DNA from 2 places in the Paenibacillus sp. 7541 genome. Region 1 is predicted to be linked to the other one. Evidence: predicted binding sites of a transcription regulator. Region 1 holds the regulator's gene; the other holds the start of a gene.
The links. The regulator NrdR, encoded in region 1, represses ribonucleotide reductase genes. The targets are predictions, from matches to a motif close to AACACNATATATNGTGTT.
Positions count from the first base shown of each region.

Region 2: a site for NrdR is predicted at 9,196-9,213, ahead of CHH75_RS06345 (adenosylcobalamin-dependent ribonucleoside-diphosphate reductase). Genes of this name have one in related genera too.

Region 1 is NZ_NQLZ01000012.1:41,620-52,710, forward strand. It holds gene pstA (phosphate ABC transporter permease PstA) at 1-110, shown strand, start outside; gene pstB (phosphate ABC transporter ATP-binding protein PstB) at 157-912, shown strand; gene phoU (phosphate signaling complex protein PhoU) at 947-1,606, shown strand; gene polA (DNA polymerase I) at 1,800-4,460, shown strand; gene mutM (DNA-formamidopyrimidine glycosylase) at 4,590-5,459, shown strand; gene CHH75_RS07815 (MntP/YtaF family protein) at 5,598-6,347, shown strand; gene coaE (dephospho-CoA kinase) at 6,357-6,959, shown strand; gene CHH75_RS07825 (lytic transglycosylase domain-containing protein) at 6,956-7,519, shown strand; gene CHH75_RS07830 (alpha/beta-type small acid-soluble spore protein) at 7,592-7,816, opposite strand; gene nrdR (transcriptional regulator NrdR) at 7,932-8,405, shown strand; tRNA gene CHH75_RS07840 (tRNA-Ala) at 8,662-8,734, shown strand; gene CHH75_RS07845 (response regulator transcription factor) at 8,980-9,675, opposite strand; gene CHH75_RS07850 (ABC transporter substrate-binding protein) at 9,970-11,091, shown strand, end outside.
Region 2 is NZ_NQLZ01000011.1:61,847-72,937, reverse strand. It holds gene CHH75_RS06365 (ABC transporter substrate-binding protein) at 1-1,349, opposite strand, end outside; gene CHH75_RS06360 (carbohydrate ABC transporter permease) at 1,404-2,324, opposite strand; gene CHH75_RS06355 (ABC transporter permease) at 2,349-3,203, opposite strand; gene CHH75_RS06350 (helix-turn-helix domain-containing protein) at 3,584-5,899, opposite strand; gene CHH75_RS06345 (adenosylcobalamin-dependent ribonucleoside-diphosphate reductase) at 6,334-9,087, opposite strand; gene CHH75_RS06340 (DEAD/DEAH box helicase) at 9,379-11,091, shown strand, end outside.

The DNA of each region.
Region 1 (11,091 bases):
AGGCATTCCATGAGCTGGCTGCGTCGGGTATTATTCTGCTGCTCATCATGCTGTTCATTATGAACATTACTGCGGTGTGGATTCGGAACAAGTATTCGAAGAACCTGTAAACCGATGGGCGTATCCTAATAGTAAAAAAGGAGACATGAACAAGATATGGAAGCCATCATTCAGATAAATAAATTGAACTTGTACTACGACACGTATCATGCGCTGAAAAACGTCGATCTGGATTTGCCCGAAAAAACAGTTACAGCGTTTATCGGACCTTCCGGATGTGGTAAATCTACGCTGCTGCGTACCCTAAACCGGATGAATGATATGATTCCCGGGACGCGGATCGAGGGGAGTATTAAAATCGGAGGCACTGAAATATATAGTGATGAGGTACATGTCGAGGCACTGCGCAAGCAGGTAGGCATGGTGTTTCAGCAACCGAACCCGTTCCCGAAATCAATTTATGACAACATCGCTTACGGTCCGCGTCTGCACGGGATTAAGAGCAAGTCTGAGCTGGACGGCATCGTGGAGCAGAGTTTGAAGCAAGCGGCGCTGTGGGACGAAGTGAAGGATTACTTGAAGCGTTCGGCGCTCAGTCTTTCGGGCGGTCAGCAGCAGCGCCTGTGTATTGCCCGCGCGCTGGCTGTTCAGCCTGATATTCTGCTGATGGACGAAGCGACATCGGCGCTTGATCCGATCTCGACGCTGAAAATCGAAGAGCTGGTGCAGGAATTGAAGAGCAAATACACCATCGTTATGGTCACACACAACATGCACCAAGCTGCCCGCGTATCGGGTCAAACGGTATTTTTCCTGAACGGTGAAGTGGTGGAATCCGCCAATACGGACGTGCTGTTCTCCACGCCTTCGGACCCTCGTACAGAGGACTACATTTCGGGCCGATTCGGCTAATCAATTATTATAGTGACAGTTGGGAGGAGCACACATGATCCGGAGAATTGAGTTTGATCAGCAGCTCGAAGAGCTGAAAACCACACTGCGGGATATGGGCAGGCATATGGAAGAAGCGCTCGCTGCTGCTGTTGAGTCTCTGAAGAGTCTGGATGCAGAGAAAGCGCAGCATGTCATTCACAATGACGTGCGGCTGAATGCGATGGAAGAGCAGATTATGGATATCGGAACTCGTCTTATTGTGACTCAACAGCCGGTAGCTAAAGACCTTCGTCGAATTCTTGTTGCATTCCGCATCGCGAGCGATCTGGAACGTATGGGGGATCTGGCGCGTGACGTGGCCAAGGTAACCATTCGTCTTCAAGGCGAGAAGCTGATCAAGCCGCTGGTTGATCTGCCACAGATGTCGGATAAGGTACGGGCGATGGTATCGGAATCCATCGAATCCTATCTGACCGAGAATACGGACCTTGCTTATAAAATGGCGGAGGATGACGACGAGGTTGACCATTTGTACAGCAAGATTCTGAAGGAGCTGTATTCGCATCTGTCATCCGATCCGGATCATGCGAATCAGGCGATGCTGTTGATTATGGTAGGACGCTACATCGAACGGATTGCTGACCATGCCACCAACATCGGCGAGAGCACGGTATATCTGGTCACCGGACATCGTCCGGACTTGAACCAGTAGCTGTGTGTAAATGAACTTATAGAGGCTGCCATCACCGATCATAAGATCAAGGGTGGGCAGCTTCTTTTTTTGTTAAGAGGGCTTATTAACGTATCCATCATGACGCGGGCTTCGATCTGGTCCTGATCGTTCGGAAATATGGCAAACCTATGTTATGATGGGTGGAGGAAGTTATATTGGTGCGAGGTGTAATATGGAGAAGCTGATCTTGATTGATGGAAATAATATCATTTACAGAGCGTTTTTTGCCATGCCGCCGTTGACTAACGCCAGCGGTCAGCAGACGAACGCGGTTTACGGCTTTACTACGATGCTGCTGAGGCTTATCGAAGAGCATAAACCGACGCATATGATGGTCGCTTTTGATGCGGGCAAGGAAACGTTCCGCCACGCGGATTACCAGGACTACAAAGGCGGACGCCAGAAGACCCCGCCGGAGCTGTCCGGTCAGTTTCCGCTGCTGAAGGAGCTGTTGAAGGGGCTCGGCGTATCCCAATTTGAGATCAGCGGTTATGAAGCGGATGATATTATCGGTACAATTACCCGTCAGGCCGATGAGGCCGGCCGCCAGGTCATGGTTGTGTCCGGGGACAAGGACATGCTCCAGCTGGCTTCCGGTAATACCACGATCGCTGTCGTACGCAAGGGCGTGACGGAAATCGAATATTTCGGTCCGGAGCAGATCAAGGAGCGTTATGACCTCACACCGGAGCAGATTATTGATCTTAAGGGGCTGATGGGCGATGCCTCGGACAACATTCCCGGGATTCCGGGCGTTGGGGAGAAGACGGCGCTGAAGCTGCTGCATCAGTTCGGCACGGTAGAGCAGGTCATATCGCGGACGGATGAACTGAAAGGCAAGATGAAGGAGAAGATCGAAGAGCATGCGGATTCCGCTGTGCTGAGCAAGAAGCTGGCGACCATCTATCGCGAGGTTCCGCTGGAGCTGTCTCTGGACGACATGAAATTTGACGGCTTGAATCAGGAGACGGCGGGGCCGGCTCTGGCGAAGCTTGAATTCAAGTCCTTGATCGAACGTCTGGATCTCAGCACGCATGCTGGCGCAGATGCAGCAGAAGGAGCCGCCAAGCAGGCACAGGTGAACGTCACCGTAGTTCATGCTGGGGAGCTGGCTGAAGTTAAAGAGGCACTGGATTCGGTCCAGGTGCTGCATGTGGAAACCCATGGCGACAATCCTCATCATGCCGAAGTGATCGGACTGGCACTGGCGACGGAGCAGCGGCAGTTCTACATTCCCTTTGAGGTATTGAAGTCCGAAGAAGCGGAACCGCTCCGTGCTTGGCTCGCTGACAGCGAAGTGCCGAAGCGGGGATATGACCTGCACCGGCTTGATCTGGCGCTTCACTGGCAGGGCATTGCTTTTGCCGGGGCCGCATTTGACGTACATCTGGCTGCCTATTTGCTCGATCCGACCGAATCGAATCAAAGCCTGAGCGGGCTTGCTGGTAAATACGGGCTGTCCTATTTACAGGCGGATGAAGAGGTGTTCGGAAAAGGAGCGAAATACAAAGTGCCGGATGAAGCGGTGCTGAGCGAGAATCTGGCCAGAAAGTGCCTGGCCGTCTCCGAACTGGTTCCGATCCAGGAGAAAGAACTGGAGGCTAACGGGATGCTGCCGCTGTTCCATGAGCTGGAGATGCCGCTGTCCCGGATTCTTGCGGACATGGAGAAGCAGGGCATTGCCGTCAATGTGGAGGATTTGAAAGAGCTTGGCCGTGAGTTCGAATCGCAGATCGAGAAGCTGGTTCAGCAAATCTATGAAATTGCCGGAACCGAGTTCAATCTGAACTCGCCGAAGCAGCTGGGGGAGATCCTGTTCGTCAAGCTGCAGCTGCCGGTGATCAAGAAGACCAAGACCGGCTTCTCGACCGATGCCGAGGTGCTGGAGAAGTTGGCTCCGTATCATGATATCGTGCGGTTAATTTTGCAGTACCGGACGATAGCCAAGCTGCAATCAACGTATGTGGAAGGGCTGCTTAAGGAGATTTCGGATCGCACCGGCAAGGTGCATACGTATTATCGCCAGACCATTGCTGCGACCGGGCGGCTCAGCAGCCAATATCCGAACCTGCAGAACATTCCGATCCGCTTAGAGGAAGGACGGAAGCTGAGAAAGGTATTTGTTCCATCCGAGCCCGGCTGGAGCATTCTGGCAGCAGACTATTCCCAGATTGAGCTGCGGGTGCTGGCACATATATCGGATGATGAGCGGCTGAAGGAAGCCTTCATTCATGATATGGACATTCATACGAAAACAGCGATGGACGTGTTCGGTGTAAGTGAGGATCAGGTGGACGCGAACATGCGCCGCTCGGCCAAAGCGGTCAACTTCGGTATTGTGTACGGGATCAGCGATTACGGCCTGTCCCAGAACCTGAACATTACCCGGAAGGAAGCGGCCGCTTTCATCGATCAGTATTTTGAAGTGTTCCAGGGTGTTCGGCGTTACATGGATGAGATCGTGAAGCAGGCGAAGCAGGAAGGTTATGTGAAAACATTGCTCGAACGCAGACGCTATCTGCCGGAAATCAATGCGAGCAACTTCAATCTTCGCTCCTTTGCCGAGCGGACGGCGATGAATACGCCGATCCAGGGCACAGCGGCCGATATCATTAAGCTGGCGATGGTGCAGATGGACAAGGCACTGCAGGAGAAGAAGCTGAAGAGCCGCATGCTGCTTCAGGTGCATGACGAATTGGTATTTGAGGTGCCGGAGGATGAGCTTGAAGTCATGAAAAAGCTGGTGCCGGAAGTCATGAGCCACGCGCTCAAGCTGTCGGTTCCGCTGAAATCGGATGTCAGCTACGGCAGCAACTGGTACGAGGCCAAGTAAGATTGACGCCGGCAGGAGGAAGCTTGGTTCAGGGCCGTTCACGCTGTAGGCTTGTGATTGGTTTTTCCAAAAACCGCTGCCCCGCTAGAGGTTCGCATCCGGTATAATGGAGAATGAGGTGAAGTCATCATGCCGGAACTACCGGAAGTCGAAACAGTCAAACGAACATTAAATCAACTTATCGTTGGAAAACATATAGAACGCGTAACCGTGAATTTGCCGCGCATTATTCAGCGTCCTGACGACATTCAGCAGTTTGCGTTCATGCTAGAGCAGCATACGATCCAGGGAGTGGAGCGGCGCGGGAAGTTTCTGCGGATCTTGCTGGACGGGCTTGTGCTGGTCTCCCATCTGCGGATGGAAGGACGCTATGGGGTATACCGGGCCGAGGAGCCTGTGGAGAAGCATACCCATGTGATCTTTCATTTTACAGACGGAACGGAGCTGCGGTATAAGGATGTGCGCCAGTTCGGCACGATGCATCTGTTTGCGACGGGGGAGGAGTTTCAGCATCCTCCTCTCGCCAAGCTGGGCTTTGAGCCGCTGGACCCGGATTTTACCGCTGACAAGTTCAAAGCCATCATCCGCACGAAGAAAACCAAAATCAAGGCGGTGCTGCTGAACCAGGCATACATCGTCGGGATCGGAAATATCTATGTGGATGAGGCTCTGTTCAGGGCAGGCCTCCATCCGGAGCGCATTGCCCACACTTTGAGCGAGGCTGAGCTGGACCGCCTGCACCAGGCCATTGTGGACACACTGACTGAAGCGGTGGAAGCCGGCGGCTCTTCCATCAAGTCCTATGTGAACGGTCAAGGGGAAATGGGGATGTTCCAGCAACGTCTGAAGATTTATGGGCGAAAGGATGAGCCCTGTCATTCATGCGGGAAACCGGTCCACAAAACGGTGGTCGGCGGCCGGGGCACGCATTATTGTCCGAGTTGCCAGCCGCTGGGGACTGTAGCTGTTTCAGCTGGCAAGATGAAGCGCAAACGCTAAGATAAAATATAGGCATGCACCTATCTTTTCCGAAAGCCATATACTGTGATGAACATATGCCGAAGGCGTGAGGATGTCCGCTGTTCATCACAGAGGCGGCTTGATCTTGATGCCGCGGCCTTCAAGGGAGGGAAGAGGGTGCTCAGTCTTATTTTCTCACCTGTACTGCTTGCCTTTGCACTTAGCCTGGACGGATTCGGGGCCGGGGTTACATATGGTCTACGCAAAACGAGAATCCCGCTGCTATCCGTACTGATCATTTCGCTATGCTCGGGACTTGTGCTCGGCATTTCCATGCAGGCAGGCGCTTTGTTACAACGGTTCTTTTCCCCGTTTGCAGCCTCCGTCATCGGGGCTGTGATCCTCATTCTGTTAGGCTGCTGGTCGTTGTGGCAGCAGATCAAACGAGCAGGCGATTCCGAGTCCGAGCCGCCGCTGGTGCTTCATAAGGAAGTGGAGGAGCGCAGTGAAGCATCCGTTTCCGGTGAGCTTCCAGCAACAGCAGCGGGTATACCCGCGAAGCGGAGTGAGCCGGGAGACGGTCAGAAGGCGGTCTTCTCGCTTGAGATCCGGAAGCTGGGCATCGTCATTCAGATTTTGCGCAGCCCGGCGCGAGCGGATATGGATGACTCGGGAAGCATATCGCCATGGGAAGCGATGTGGCTCGGCATCGCATTGTCACTGGATGCGTTTGGCGCAGGGCTTGGCGCGGCGATGCTTGGTTTCTCTCCGCTTGGGACAGCGGTGATCGTGGCTATTTTCAGCGGCACCTTTCTCTTGCTGGGGATGAAGATCGGGCTGCGGTTCGCTTCGAGCAGGAGTATGAAGTATATCTCCTATCTGCCTGCTTTTTTATTAATCATCATGGGTATAATGAAGCTGTTATGAGGTGAAGTCATGAATATCGGTTTAACCGGGGGAATCGCAACAGGAAAAAGCACAGTGTCCTCGATGCTGGTCGAAAAGGGAGCGCTTCTCGTTGATGCCGATGTTATCGCCCGGGAAGTGATGCTCCCGGGCCATCCGGTTCTGCTTGCGGTGACTGCTCATTTTGGACAAGAGATATTGCTGGCGGACGGAAGCCTAAATCGTAAAAGACTGGGCGAGATTATTTTTCACAATCCGAGCGAGCGGCAGGCGCTGAATGACATTACCCATCCGGCCATCCGCCAGGAAATCCGCAGGCAGGTACAAGCCTATGAGCGGGAGCATCCCGGTCAGCCTGTGGTGGTGGACATTCCACTGCTGCTGGAAGCGAGGGAGGAGTACCCGTACCTGAATACGATTGTGGTCGTATATGTGCCGCAGGAAGTGCAGCTTCAGCGTCTTATGGAACGTGACGGAATATCGAAGGAACAGGCAGAGGCCAGATTAAGCAGCCAACTCGACATTGAGCAGAAGAAGCAGTTGGCTGACATCGTGATCGACAACAGCGGGACATTGGCGGATACCGAGCAGCAGGTGGACAAGCTATGGCAGAGGATGGTTAGAGAGGCATGAGGTGGCTCCGGAAAAAGAGAGTGCTGCTTCTGCTGTTGATTTCTTTTTTATCCCTGCTGTTTCTGACGTCCAACTGGATGTCGCTCTTGTATCCTATCCATTACAAGGATGAGATTCGGAAACATGCGTCCTATTATGATGTCGATCCTTTCCTTGTTGCTTCGATTATCCGCGTGGAGACCAATTTCAAGCCGGGCAAGGAGTCCAAGAAAGGCGCGCTCGGCATTATGCAGCTGATGCCGGATACGGCCAACTGGGCGATGGAAATGGCCAAGCTGCCGGCCAGCTCGCTGGACAACGTCAAGCATGAGGTGGACGTCAACATCCAGCTCGGCACCTGGTACATCAGAAATCTGTACCAGCAAATGGACGGCAATCCGATAGCGGCGATTGCGGCCTACAATGCCGGGCCAGGGAACGTCAAGAACTGGCTCAGCAAAGGCACCTGGGACGGCAGCTATGAGAATGTGAAGAGCATTCCTTTTGGCGAGACCCGGCATTATGTACAGCGAGTCATTTATTATTATAATCAGTATACGAGCATATACGATGAGTTCTGAATGAAAAAGAGCGCTGGAAAGGCTTGAATGCTCAAGCCTTCCCAACACTCACTTTGTCAAAGGAAGAATCGATTATTGACCGGAGAATTGACCAGCCAATTGTTGCTCGGCCAGGGTTACCAGACGCTTGGTGATGTATCCCCCGATCGAACCGTTTTCGTAGGAAGTCATGTTACCTTGGTAGCCGTCTTGTGGGATGGAGATACCAAGTTCTTGAGCCACCTCGTACTTCAACTGCTCAAGAGCAGCGTTTGCGCGAGGAACAACCAGGTTGTTGGAGCTGTTGCTTTGTGCCATTGTTAGTTCACCTCCTTGGGTTGGTACAAGTATTATGTCTCGGGTTTCGGATTTTCATAACCTAAAATGACTTTTCATTTATTGGTAATTTTTATATAAGGAAGTGGTGTAGCGTATGAAGTGTCCGTATTGCAGTCATGCAGGGACCAAGGTGCTGGACTCCCGTCCGGCGAATGAGAACAAGTCGATCCGCCGCCGCAGAGAGTGCGAGCAGTGCAGCAGGAGGTTTACGACCTTTGAGATGGTGGAAGAGACGCCGCTCATTGTCGTGAAGAAGGATGGGAGCCGTGAGGAATTCAGCAGGGAGAAGGTGCTGCGCGGTCTGATTCGTGCTTGTGAGAAGCGGCCGGTGTCGGTGGATCAACTTGATAAAATTGTATCCGACGTGGAGCAGGCGCTGCGCAATACTGCGGCTGCAGAGGTCGAGAGCCGCCAGATTGGCGAGCTGCTGATGGAGCGGCTATATCCTGTGGATGAGGTGGCGTATGTCCGCTTTGCTTCGGTGTATCGTCAGTTTAAAGATATCAACATGTTTATGAAGGAACTGAAGAGCCTGCTGTCCAAGGGAACAGACGAAACCGAGGTATAGAAGAAGAGGAACCGAGGTGCGTAAGCTGCCTGAATATGCGGCAGCAGAGAATCAGGGCAGTCTTAGGCAGGCGGAATTGCTTCATGCCGAGAACTGCCCGGAGCCGCCGTGTTAAGCTTAAGCTCGTCCGCGATTCAGCTCCCGTTGGCTGCTGATTTTTTTGAAAAAAAACTATTGCATGTCCAGGATGCTATATGGTATATTATTCAGGCGGGAAGAAAACGGGTATCGTTGAATTCGCAAATGAATAACATACGGGGCCTTAGCTCAGCTGGGAGAGCGCATCGCTGGCAGCGATGAGGTCAGGGGTTCGATCCCCCTAGGCTCCATAATAAGAAAACCCTTGATATTCAAGGGTTTTTTGTTTTCCGAATTTAATAAGAACTTAGAACTTGGTTTCTTAAAGTGTCTTACATCAGTGGGAAATCGGTGAGATCGGTTCATTCGGCCTGACGTCGCAGGAATACCGAACCTTCAGGCTAAGCCGGGATGGAGCATAATAATTGCGACCAGGCGTATGGTCAGACAGCAGTCCTTGGATAACCCAAGGACTAATTTGCATTGGCTTGGCAGATTAGGAGGCGACCATCTTACGATATTCGTTGGCACTTACGCCGGTATAGGATTTAAATCGTTTATAAAACCAGTCGATTTCAGTATATCCCACCTCGTTCGCAATTTCGTAAATCTTCAGATCTGTTTGCTCCAGCAGCATTTTCGCTCTTTCCATACGTTGAATGAACAAATATTGGTTAAAACTCATATTTTCATGGTTTTTGAACTTTTGGCCAAGATAGGAGCGGTTGAAATGGAATTTGCTTGAAATGTCTTTAAGCGTAATATTCTCGTGAAGCTTCTTCCCCACATATTCCTTGACTCTGTGAATCACGTCATCCTCAGTGCGGCGTTGGTTCGCGTAAACAGCAGCTACGCTCTTCACCAGTTCCTCAGCCGGCAACGTGCTCGGTACGTAATCGCTTACCTGCAGCTGCAGCGCTTTGCGGATGAAGGCAAATTCCATGGTATCCTCAACAACAATGATGGGTAATCGGCTGATCCTCCGGATTCGACCGCACAGCTCCAACCCTTTCTTGGGGCTGCCGGTCATGTTGATAACCGCCAGTGAATAGCCATTCTCCTCAATCTGGCGCAGCGATGCCTCATAATCATCATCGCAGATTTCCATGTTCATCCCACATTTGCGCCAATCCTGCAGGCGAAGCATGTCATCGGAGCAGCAGCCCAGATTGATATACAGTAACTTAGACATAATGACTCCCTCCCCAGATAATGCGAAAAGCAGAATATCCATCAAAATGTTTACGCTTACATTATGTTGTCCGGCCCCCCTTTTCCACAATGTGCTTTTCTTTGCATTCCTAACCGTTCTTTACTTCTTGCAAAGCTGGGTTGAAATAGATTGGCGGACAAGCCGTTGCAGGGGACGGTCTTCTAGCGTTTCAGGGGTAGAATATCTCGATTTCCCCAGGTTGTTGCATGGAAATGTAAGCGCTAAACTTTGGGTGAATCTGGACCAAACATCAAACGTTGAGGGGGATTAAAGATGCGTGTTCGCAAATTAATGGTTCTGTTATTGGGACTGGTTCTGCTGCTTGCAGCCTGCAGCGGTGGCTCGGACAACCCGAGCAGCGGCACTCAAGAAGCCGTGGAATCGGGCACGAATAGCAGCACTGAAAACGAGACGTCGAAGGGAACGGACGAGACGGAAAACAGCGGCGGGGATGAAGTCTACAGAACGCCGGAAATGGATTTCGATTTAGGCGGTAAGACGATCAAAATCGTCTCTTGGTGGGATATGACGATTCCGGAGGATACCCCGGACAATATCCAGCGCAAGAAGAATCTTGAAGACCTGATGCAAAAGCATAATTTTAAAGTGGAGTACGTGGCCATCGACTACGGCGAGTACCAAGAGAAAGTTACTGCTTCCTTGCTCGCTGGTGAACCGGTCGGTGATATTGTTCGCCTTGGCAAAACCTACACGGTGCCTACCTTGGTTAAACAGGATCTGCTCTGGCCGATCGACGAATACACCAAAAACCCCGTCGCCTTTAATCAAAAGGTTACAAACGAATACTACACGTATGAAGACAGGGGGTACGGATTCACCGAAAATCAAGCAAATCTGGTTCAGGGCATCTTTTACAATCGTACACTTATGAACCAGCTTGGCTTAAAGCCGCTTCAAGAGTACGTGAACGAAGATAACTGGAATTGGGAAACATTCATAAAAGTGGCTAAAGAAGCCAACAAAGATACGAACAACGATGGCAAGCTGGACACTTGGGGGCTAGCAAACTCCTCGCTTATGGATCATGCCTTATATTCCAACAACACGGGTCTGACCAAAGAAGATAAGCAAAATCTAGAAGATCCTGCAACACTGGATGCTCTTCATTTCATTTCTCGTATTGCTACCGAGAAACTAGCAAGACCAACCGAGGGCGGCGACTGGACGGAGCCAGGCCAATTTTTCCGTCAAGGCAATACATTAATGTACGCCGGTGCCCTCCACGAGTTGAGCGGCATGCAGACGGATATGCCGGATTACGACATCGGTTTCGTACCTTTTCCGAAAGGGCCGAACGCAACGGAGTACCACTCTGCCGAAGCACTCTTCCAGGCGCTCACCATTCCGAAAGCAGTCGAAAATCCGGAACAGCTG
Region 2 (11,091 bases), on a different contig from region 1:
ATATCCGTGCCTTGGACTTCAGCATCACGATAATCCCGATGGTGGTTATATTGAGTCAGTGCGCCCCAATTGTCATTGCGAGGCTGCTCCCCGGATTCAAGCGGAATCGATTTATAAAGCGGCTCTACTTTTTCGTTCAGTGCGATTTCTCCATCCTGAGGCTTGCGCCAGCTTACGCCCTCTTCACCAAGATAGGAAAGCATCGCGCCTTCTTGCGTATAGAAATAGTCCAGCATTCGAATGGCGGCGATTTGCGTCTCTTTGCTAGCTTTATTCGTCAGGACGAAGGATGCGCCCGGATCAATCGGATAGTTGAATGTTGCATAATTGGCATGCGGGCCTTGCAGGGGCGGAAGCGGATTGTAATCCCTGCTGTACGGCGCGTCTTCTCCCGTAGTCATAAACAAGGCGGGATGCATGCCTGCCCCGGCACCTAGCAGCTGTGCGTCCGCGTTATCCCCGATTTTTTTATATGCGCCTGCATTTTGTGTAAAAGCCCCTGGGTCAATAAGCCCTCCATCATAGAGCGATTTGATGTAGCCCAGTGCTTCCCGCCACTCAGGTTTGTTGGCAGCGGTGTCCACCTGGCCATCCTTCATGATAAGGTATGTTCTGTCGTCGTTGTATATAAAGCCGTTCATGAGATACGGGATCACGTGAACTCCGAAATTCTCGACAGATCCGCTGAGCGGCACTTCATCCGCCTTGCCGTTGCCGTTCGGATCCTGCGTCTTGAAGGCCTCGAGAACCGCTTTGAATTCTTCCGGCGTCTTCGGCTGCTCAAGCCCGAGCTGATCCAGCCACTTCGTATTGATCCACATTTTATTCGGATAGGAGCAGTGGAAGCATTCGTTTAAGCCGGTCAATCCGTAAATGTTGCCGTCCGGCGCGGTGTTCATCGCCTTGTAATATTCGTTGTTCTCCAGCACTTCCTTAATGTGCGGAGCATGCTCGTCGATAAGGTCGTTCAGCGGAATGATTACCCCCTGCTGTCCGAACTTCAGCAAGTCCGTCTGCGAGAAGCGGTCTACCCATGGAATGAGCAAGTACAGATCCGGATAATCGCCGGACGCAAGCGAGATTTGCCGTTTTTCGGCCGCGCCGTCGAATGGAACGGTTGTCCAGTTGAATTTGATGTTAAACTGCTCTTCCATTTTTTTCGTAAACTTGTTGGTCCCTAGGTCCACATCCGATGCTTGATGGGCAAATACGTTAATTGTTACCTTCTGTCCGGCATCCGGCATGCCGCCTTCTTCGCTCCCTGCACGGTCATTTCCGCCGGAGCATCCGGCAAGCACGAAACTAAGCGTCAGAATGAGAACAAGCAGACGAGTTCCTGTTTTTCTCAAATCAATCTCCCCCTCATGAATGGATAATGAAATGTAACGGGCTCTGCCCTCGATTTAGCCCTTTACAGAGCCAATCAGCATGCCTTGCACGAAATAGCGCTGCACGAACGGATAGATCACCAGTACCGGAAGACTGGCCACCACAATGAGCGAGTATTTCATCAGCTCGGCCATTTGCTGCTGCCTCACCATCTCCCCGGCATCTATATTGCTTGTTCCGCTGCCCAGGATGAGAATGCTGCGGAGAATGAGCTGAAGCGGATAGAGCGATTGCGATTTCAAGTAGATCAAGGCGTCGAAATACGCATTCCACTGCCCCACCGCATACATGAGCGAAAGCACGGCGATGATCGGTTTGGCAAGGGGAAGAACGACGCTGAAAATGTAGCGGATGTCGCTGCACCCGTCGATATCCGCCGCCTCAGACAGCTCATCCGGGATCGAGGTCTGAAAGAAGGTTCTGGCGATAATGACCTGCCATACCCAAACAGCATTCGGGATGAGCAGTGCCCAGCGGGTATCGATCAGGCCCATTGATTTAACAACCAGATAGGTCGGAATCAAGCCGCCGGAGAACAGCATGGTAAAGGTGATGAAAATCATAAGCGGCGTGCGGCCGAAGAAGGACTTCTTCGACAGCGGGTAGGCGACCATAATCGTCAGGGATACGCTAATTAACGTACCGGCCACGGTATAAAACAATGAATTGGCATAACCGGTCAGCACCTGGCCGTTCCGGAACACCGCCTCATACCCTGCCAGCGTCATGTCGACCGGCCATAGCCACACCTTGCCCGCAGAGACGGCGCTTGGACTGCTCAGGGAAGAGCTTACGATGTAAATAAGCGGATACAAGACAGCGATTAATACCAAGGTCAGCATGATGTAGGTCACAGTCAGAAAGATGCGGTCCCCTAGCGACTCCTTGATCCTTGTGCGCTGCCGGCTTCCAGAGTGGGTTTGCCATGTTTTCATGTCACTCAACCCCTTTCACAAAATTTACCAGAGACTGGTATTGGAAGCCCGCCTGGCAATCGTGTTGACGACCAGGAGCAGAACCAGGTTGATTAAGGAATTGAACAGTCCGACCGCCGTGGCGAAACTATAGTTCGCGTTTAGCAATCCGATTTTGTACACATAGGTGGAGATGATTTCCGACGTGGACAAGTTCAGCGGATTTTGTAATAAGTACATTTTCTCGAAGCCGAGCGCCATGATGTTGCCTACGCTAAGAATCAGGATGATGACCGCTGCCGGCATAATGCCGGGGAGATCGACGTTCAGAATCTTCTGGAACCGATTGGCGCCGTCCACCTTCGCCGCTTCATACAATGACGGGTCAACCCCTGCCAGCGCAGCAAGATAAATGACGGCGGAATAGCCCATCGTTTGCCACACGTCGGACAGCACGTAAATCGTGCGGAACATGCCGGGCTCTCCAAGATAATTGATCGCTTCGAAGCCTAGCGCACCCGCGATCGTGTTCACGATCCCGAGTCGTGGGGACAGGAACAGCATGATGATGGACACCATGACGACCGTGGATATGAAATATGGCGCATAGGTGACCATCTGCACGGTTTTTTTGAACCTTGCACTTTTCACCTCATTCAAAGCCAGCGCCAGCAGAATGGGGACCGGAAACCCGACGATCAACTGATAGAACGAAATGTACAGCGTGTTCTTGATCAGTGTCGCAAACGCCGGATTGCGAAAAAACATCTCGAAATACTGCGTGCCGACCCATGGGCTCCCCCAAATCCCTTTCACCACGTTATAGTTCTTGAAAGCAAGCACGGCGTTTGCCATCGGCAAGTACTTGAAGATGATGAAGTACAACACCGGCGGAATAATCAGCAGATACAGCTGCCAATGTCTTCTGAAGCTTCGGTAAGCGACTCTCCTGATTTCCGAGCGTTTGCTGCTCGGAGTTCCGGCTGTTTTGGACTTGGAAAATAGGGTACTCAGTTCCATCCCTCCCTCGATGTAATTGCTGCCGTTAAAGTGAGAACACTTTTTGACAGCGCTTTCTTGTGCGTAATCATAAAATTGCACGCTAGACTTCGTAAAGGCACACTTACTTCCACAGCGTACAATTCCGGATATGGATGCCCTCAAACCCTTGATTTCACTCGTTTTTTCACTTACCGAATTCTATAAAAAACATCCGCCAACACGTCGATCCGGTGGTCAGAGCAAGGACTGCCTCCTAGGCTGGCGTAACCGTCGTCTCCCTATTCGGCCATTTGCCGGAATGCGCTCGGAGACACGCCGCGAACCCGCTTGAAGGCTCTCCGAAATGAATGGGCGCTGTTATACCCCACTTGTGCAGCAATTTCGTCAATCGTCAAATGGTTCTGCTGCAGCAGTTCAACTGCCTTGCCGATCCTCACCAGTTCAACATAGTCCGAAGGATTCTTTCCCGTATGTTCCTTGAACAATTGGGAGATATACTTTTCGGGCTTACCGATATGCTCCGCGAGCCGGTAAAGCGTCAACTCCGCATCGGAATAGCGCTCATGGATGTAACGGATGATCTCGCCCACGGTCTCGGCAGACATGTCCTTTCTTTTCTTACGAATGTCTGTACAAATATCATGAACCAGCCTTCCGAACCTGTCCCTGAGTTGACTGACCCCATCTGTCGTTGAAACGGCTGTAATCTGGTGCTTGATATGATCGGTCAGCGACTCGTCATGGAATATCTTCTGTTCCGCCAGCTTCAAAAAGGTGCCCCTGAGCTCCATGACAAACTGCTGTGTCATTTCGTACGACAGCTCCCTTTCTTCAAAATTCCGGCTAAACAGCTGGTCAAGAAGGCGGCTTGCCTCCTCAAGTTCACCTGCCTTCAGCATGTTGAGCATCCGTTGTTCGGATTCAATCGGATAGTAGTACAGCTCCGTCGCTTTCATCATATCCTCGAACCGGATCATGCCGAACGCTCCGGTATGGATGGCGTATTCCAGCGCTTGCTGCGCTTCATTAAACGAGTCAGCCACGTCATTCCACGCATCGTACGGTGAACCGAGCCCGATCGTGATCGACAATCGATGTTGCCGATATACGGAGTCCATTAATTCAAGCAAAGCGGCTTCCATATGATCATTCATGTCGTCTATCGGCTCTTCGCCCAAAGGATGCACGAATGCGATCTGGTCTGAGCCCCAATCCGTAACCAGCACGTCGTGATCCAGCCGGCTAAAGGCCTGACGAACGATCAGCCGCGCCACGCTGAGTTCCTGGATGATTTCCTCACTGTCAGCGCTTCCATATCCGGACACTTTAAGAATACCTGCACGGCCGCGCTCGCCGCGGAGCGGGACACCCGTTTGGCCGGAAGCCGCCTCAAGCTCACGCATCGTATAGAAGTCGCCTGTCAACAGCCGTTTGATAAACGCGTCCCTAAGCAGCGGAAGCTGATCGTTCAGGGAGGACTCCAGCAATTTGTTGTTTGCAATCAGAGCTGCGATGTTGCCGGCCAGAAAATCATACTCGTTGTTGATCTTCTCCCGGGAGGCGTGGTTTTGTTCGCGAAACACGGACAGAAGTGAATGGATGGGAGCACTGTGCCGATAAGCAAGCAGCAGTCCGATCAGCAAGCCGATGACCAGCGCGGCCAGCGTAAACGTGATCGTCACCTGCTTGATTCTATCGGCCTTTGTCATCAGCGCCTGCTCGGGTATTCCAGCCATATAGGTCCACCCGTTCAGGTCAGACCGGATCGACATCAACAGCCGGCCGTCTTCTGTGGGGCTGACTTCGCCATTCTCGCCTGCCGGGGCCCCTATATAGCGTCTGGCCTCACTTTCGTCGATTCCCCGTGATAAGATCAGGCTGCCTTCCCGGTCCGCAACCAGCGCCCAACCGCCGTATTGGTCTACGATATTTTGCAGCAGGCTGCCCATATGATCTTCATCGATCAGAACGCCGATCATCGCCTGCGGATTGTTGAAGCTGTTGAGTGGAATGGACTGGAGAAACGTGATGGCTGGCGTCTCGACAAACACCGAATCACGGATTTCCCTCCTATATTTCTTGAGCGGCATCAGCTCATTCAGATGCGGTTTCTTCAATACGGCCTCTTCCCACTCCTCGAATGTCCATCCTTCAAGCCGATTCTCAGCGTAATAATGCTCGGGCCGATAATAGACGGTGTTCGGCGTAATAATGGCATTGTAATTGCGGATGTAGATAAAGAAATTGGACAGGTAGTCGTTTGTACTGCTGTACATGGACAAGCTGCGCTGCATGCGCCCCAAGCCGTAAACGTTGTTGCTGTCGAGCGGCTTCGGATCAGCGATTAGCCGGTACAAATCCTGGTTGATCGCCAGCTGCTTCGTGAAGGCTTCCACCTCCACCAGATGGCGCTCGATGATTTCTTTTCCCAAATTCAAGGAACTTAAACTGTTTTCAATGGAGCTTGATTTCGCGACTTCAATCGAGGCCTTGTAGGATGCATAACCAGCGACTTGCGGGATCAGCAACACAATCAGGTAAGAAATTAGAAATCTTCGGAACACAGGGGAGAACTTGGACCATAAACGCTGCATATGTACCCTCCTCAAAAAAGAAAGCGTTTGCAAATATAAGTAACTTGATGATACACTTCACTATTCGCAAGGGAAAGGTACAATCCCTGCCTCGGGGTACAATTCCTTACGGATGAGCAAACGAAGCTCCGAGCCGGACAGAATCTGAACAGGCCATTGCATCAAATATCATTTCAGCACGGTAGAGCCGGGATCGCCAACAGATATCATCGTCACAAGCGGCATGATTGAAAAGCGACAATAATAAAAAAAGAGGGACGATGAAACAGCCCCTCTTCGTTTAAACCCGAATGTCATTCACTTGGTTCACTTAGTCATTCACTTAGTCGCTTTACTTATAACTATCTTCATGCATCTTCTCTTTACTTCTGAAAATCTACGTAAACATTCTGACACCTCACAGGAGCCTCGAACAGGCTCGGATGCGGTTGTCCTTACGAGCACTTGCTGTATCCGCAATTGCTGCAGGTTTTGCAGCCCTCGATGTTGATCAAGGAGGCGCCGCCACAGGATGGGCACAGGTCAAGCGACATGGAACTGCCGGACGGATATCCGCCGCTGTAGCCTGCTCCGGACGATGCTGCTGCACCCCCAGCCAAGCTCTCTTCGCTGTCCGTCCCTGGAGCGCTCTCGGTGGTTGCTGCTACCGGAGCAGGGTCATGCCCGGTATCCGCTCCGGCTGCAACATGGGTCTCCAGCGCCTTCGCCACGGCGTCAGCGATCGATTCCACACGATTCGCACCAAAACCGATCGCGCCCGTACCGCCAATGCCCTTCAAGTGCTTGATGAGCAGCTCAACCTTGTTGCCATGTTCACCATAGCGGAGGAACAGCGAGCAGACGCGGCCCAAAGCTTCGGCCATCGCAAACACATCCGAGCCCGCCTTGCCCACATTCAGGAAGATTTCACCCGGTGTGCCGTTCAAATCGTTGATCGTAATATAAGCCATGCCAAACGGCGTATTCATCTTGTAAGTCGCCCCGCGCAGCACTTGCGGACGCTTCTGGTAGTTTCTGTCGAGACCGCTCTTGCCCGGAGCTTGATCTGAAGCTGAGGACGAAGCGAGGAATGCGGTCTGCGCTGCCTCTGATCCCGCGGAGGCTGCGTCTGCTGATTCCGCCGCTGAACCCGGTTCCGGCGTGGCCGCTGCCGCAGGCTTCACCCCGCCGGCCTCTTCGCTGCCCTGACCTACGGCTCCTTGCTCCAGCGCTGTTTCCGGAGAAGCTGCCGTTATCGTTGCTGTGCCCTTGTCATCCTTCTTCTCCGTCTGAAGCACCTGAACATCCCGGCTGCCGTCGCGGTAGATCGTAACCCCTTTACAGCCGAGATCAAAGGCAAGCTCATACAGCCGCTTCGTATCTTCAATCGTAAAGTCAGCCGGACAGTTGGCCGTCTTCGAGATGGAACTGTCCACCCAGCGCTGGATAGCCGCCTGCGCCCGGATATGATCCTCCGCAGAAAGATCCATCGCCGTTACGAAATAGTCCGGCAGCTGCTCCCCAGGGTGGCTGTCCAGCCACTCCTGTGCGATCGGCACAAACTGCTCGTCAAAGCCAAGCCGGCTTTGGCGGTAATATTTGAAGGCAAAGTAAGGCTCGATGCCCGTTGACGTGCCCACCATCGTTCCTGTGCTGCCTGTCGGCGCCTGGGTAATGACGGTGACGTTGCGAATACCTTTTTCCCTGATAGCATCCGCAACCTCCGGGTACACCTCCGTCATATTCTTCATGAAGCCGCTCTGCAAGTACAGCTCGGCATCAAACGCCTCAAACGAACCTTTCTCTGCCGCAATATCGGCCGAGGACAGATATGCCTCTCTGGCAATAAAGCCATACAGCTTATCAAGAAACTCCAGCGATTCCGGACTGCCGTAACGGATCTTCAGCTTGATCATCAGCTCGGCCAATCCCATCGAGCCCAGTCCGACGCGGCGCTCTTTTTTCTGATTCTGTTCGTTTTCTTCAAAATGGTACGGTGTCCGGTCGATCACATTATCGAGGAAACGCACCGCATAACGGGTCGTCGTGGCCAGCTCATCCCAGGCCACATCATGCTTGTCTTCGTCATAGAACTTCGACAGGTTGATGGCCGACAGGTTGCAGACGCCCCAAGCCGGAAGCCCCTGTTCGCCGCATGGATTGGTACAAATAATCGGATTGAAATACCAGCTGTTGGACATCTGATTGTAATATTCCATGAATACAACGCCAGGCTCAGCGGACTTCCAGGCCGACTCAATGATCGTATGCCAGATGTCGCGTGCTTTCACCGTTTGATACGAAATGACGGGACGTCCGGCTTTTCTCCATTTGTCCAGGTCTCCGTCCCACACCTCATCGTAATCCGGAGAAGTCGTGTCCGGGAACACAAGCTCCCAGTCCAGATCCTCCTTGACCGCCTTCATGAAGTCATTGCTGACGCACACGGACAGGTTGGCGTTTGTCACCTGCCCCATCGTCTGTTTGACTGTAATAAAATCCAGAATATCCGGATGCCAGTCATTCATCATCAGCATCAATGCGCCCCTGCGGCTGCCGCCCTGTTCAATTAGCCCGGTTGTGTAGCTGAACAGTCCGCCCCAGGATACGGCGCCGCTGGATGAACCGTTAACCCCTTTTACAATGGCCCGCCGAGGGCGCAAGGACGACAGGTTAATGCCAACCCCGCCACCGCGTGCCATAATTTCCGTCATCTCGGTCAGCGTCTCCATAATGCCGCCGCGGCTATCCTTCGGAGACGGGATGACGTAGCAGTTAAACAGGGTCAGCTCATCGCTCGCACCCGCTCCGGCCGCAATCCGGCCGCCCGGCACAAGCTTCCAGTCATCCAGAACATGACGGAACTTCTGACGCCACTCATCCTGAAGCTCCGGTGTGGCCTCCACCGATGCCATCGCCGATGCCAGCCGGTCCCACATCTCTTCCGGCGTCTTCTCAATCGTTAGTGTCAGTTTCTCGACATCCGATTCCACCAGCTCGCCCTTCCGCGTCTTGACGGTGACGGAGCGCCCCTCCCGCTTCACAATCTCTCCGACTTCCTTCGTCGGAAATTTCGGATCATCCTTTGTCAGCACCAGCACGACATCGCCGACTTTGGCATGACTAGTATCCGCATCCTTCCACGCATATCGATCCAAAAAGATTTTCTCGCTAAGTCCTTCAAGCCGATTATTCTGTAAAGTACCCAAGAGCTACGACCTCCCATGACTACATTAGTATGATCTAAATCCGGTTATCCTGATTCGAATACAACTTACCCTAGTATGTATACGGCTAAACGTAAATCTGCGGCCGTACACACCATATATTGTAGGTATGAATCATTATACTACACTATATATGGTCAGGCTATGCCGAAGTTGTGAATTTTGGGCCCCTCCCTTCTGCCAAAAAGGCGCCACAGTTATGAACCCTTCTGTTTTCGTCCATACTAGGGGTACTGCTGTCTTGGAAACTTTCATCATGAGGAGGAGAATCCTATGAATAACCGCCCTGCCGAACCTGTCGGCAGCCATCCGGACAATCGCCTTCCGGTTCCCATACACCATGACCGGTCGTGGCTGGAGGATCTGGAGAGCCGCCTCGACAAGGGAGGCCCCTGGGGCGACTGGCGTCTATCCAAGCTGGCCGTCGAGGGAGAGAAATCGCGTCTCGTTACAAGCTTTGAAGAGCTGCAATGCTTGAAACATATCGGCGATCTGTCTCCGCTCCCGCACCAGACGGATACCGCCAGACGCGTCCTGTTCGAAATGTCTGGAAGGGCGATTCTGGCCGATGAAGTAGGACTTGGGAAAACGATTGAAGCCGGTCTTATTTTAAAAGAATATATGGTCCGCGGGCTCGTATCCAAAGTGCTGATCCTCGTTCCCGCCTCCCTCGTGCTGCAATGGGTCCGTGAGCTGAACTCCAAATTCGGCATTCCGGCCGTGGCCCAGAAGAAAATGTACTCCTGGGAAAACGACATTGTGGTCGCTTCCATGGACACCGCCAAGCGCGATCCGCATTCGGAAATTTTGCTCAATCGGGAATACGACATGCTCATCATCGATGAGGCGCATAAACTGAAGAACAAAAAAACGTCCAACTATAAATTCATCGAAAAGCTGCGCAAAAAATATTGCCTGCTGCTCACGGCGACACCTGTGCAAAACGATCTCAGCGAGCTGTTTAATCTCATCACTCTGCTCAAGCCCGGCCAGCTCGGCGGGCAGGGTCAGTTCGCCGCCAACTTCGTCGTCGACAAGCGCAAGCCGAAGAACCAGGATCAGCTCAAGGACGAGCTGTCCAAAGTGATGATCCGCAACCGCCGCGGGGAGAGCGACGTAGCGTTCACGAAACGTACCGTCCGCAACGTCGGACTCAATCTTTCCCCTGACGAACAGGCGCTGTATGACGGCGTCACCTCTTTTGTTAAAGATCAGTATCAGGCAGCTGGCGGCAATCTGAGCAGCATGCTGTCGCTTGTCACCTTGCAGCGGGAGGTGTGCAGCAGCAGGGATGCCGTGTTTGTCACGCTGGTGAACCTGTCGAAGAAGCTGCCTGAGGACTCACCGCTCCGCGATAAGATCTGGGAGCTTGTCTACCTGATCAAGAACATTAAAGCCAACACCAAAGCGGAAAAAACGATTGAGCTGATCCGCGAGATGAACGAAAAGGTGATCGTATTCACCGAGTACCGGGCCACTCAGGAATATCTGCTTAATTATTTCCGGGATCACGGACTGATATCCGTGCCTTATCGCGGCGGGATGAACCGGGGCAAAAAAGACTGGATGATGGACCTGTTCCGCGGACGCGCACAGGTGATGATTGCCACGGAAGCGGGCGGCGAAGGCATCAACCTGCAATTTTGCCACCATATGATCAATTTCGATCTGCCCTGGAATCCGATGCGCGTAGAGCAGCGGATCGGGCGGGTGCATCGTCTCGGCCAGACGAATGATGTCAAAATATTCAACCTTTCAACCTCTGGGACGATTGAGGAGCATATTCTGAACCTGCTCCACGAGAAGATCAACATGTTCGAGATGGTGATCGGCGGCCTGGATGTCATTCTGGAGCGGTATGAGAAGAAGGAATCGATTGAGAAAAGCCTCTACAAAATTATGCTGGAGTCCGGCAACGACGACGAGATCCGGCAGCGCCTTCACAGCCTCGGCGACTCGCTGGAGCACATCCGCAGAGATCTGGAG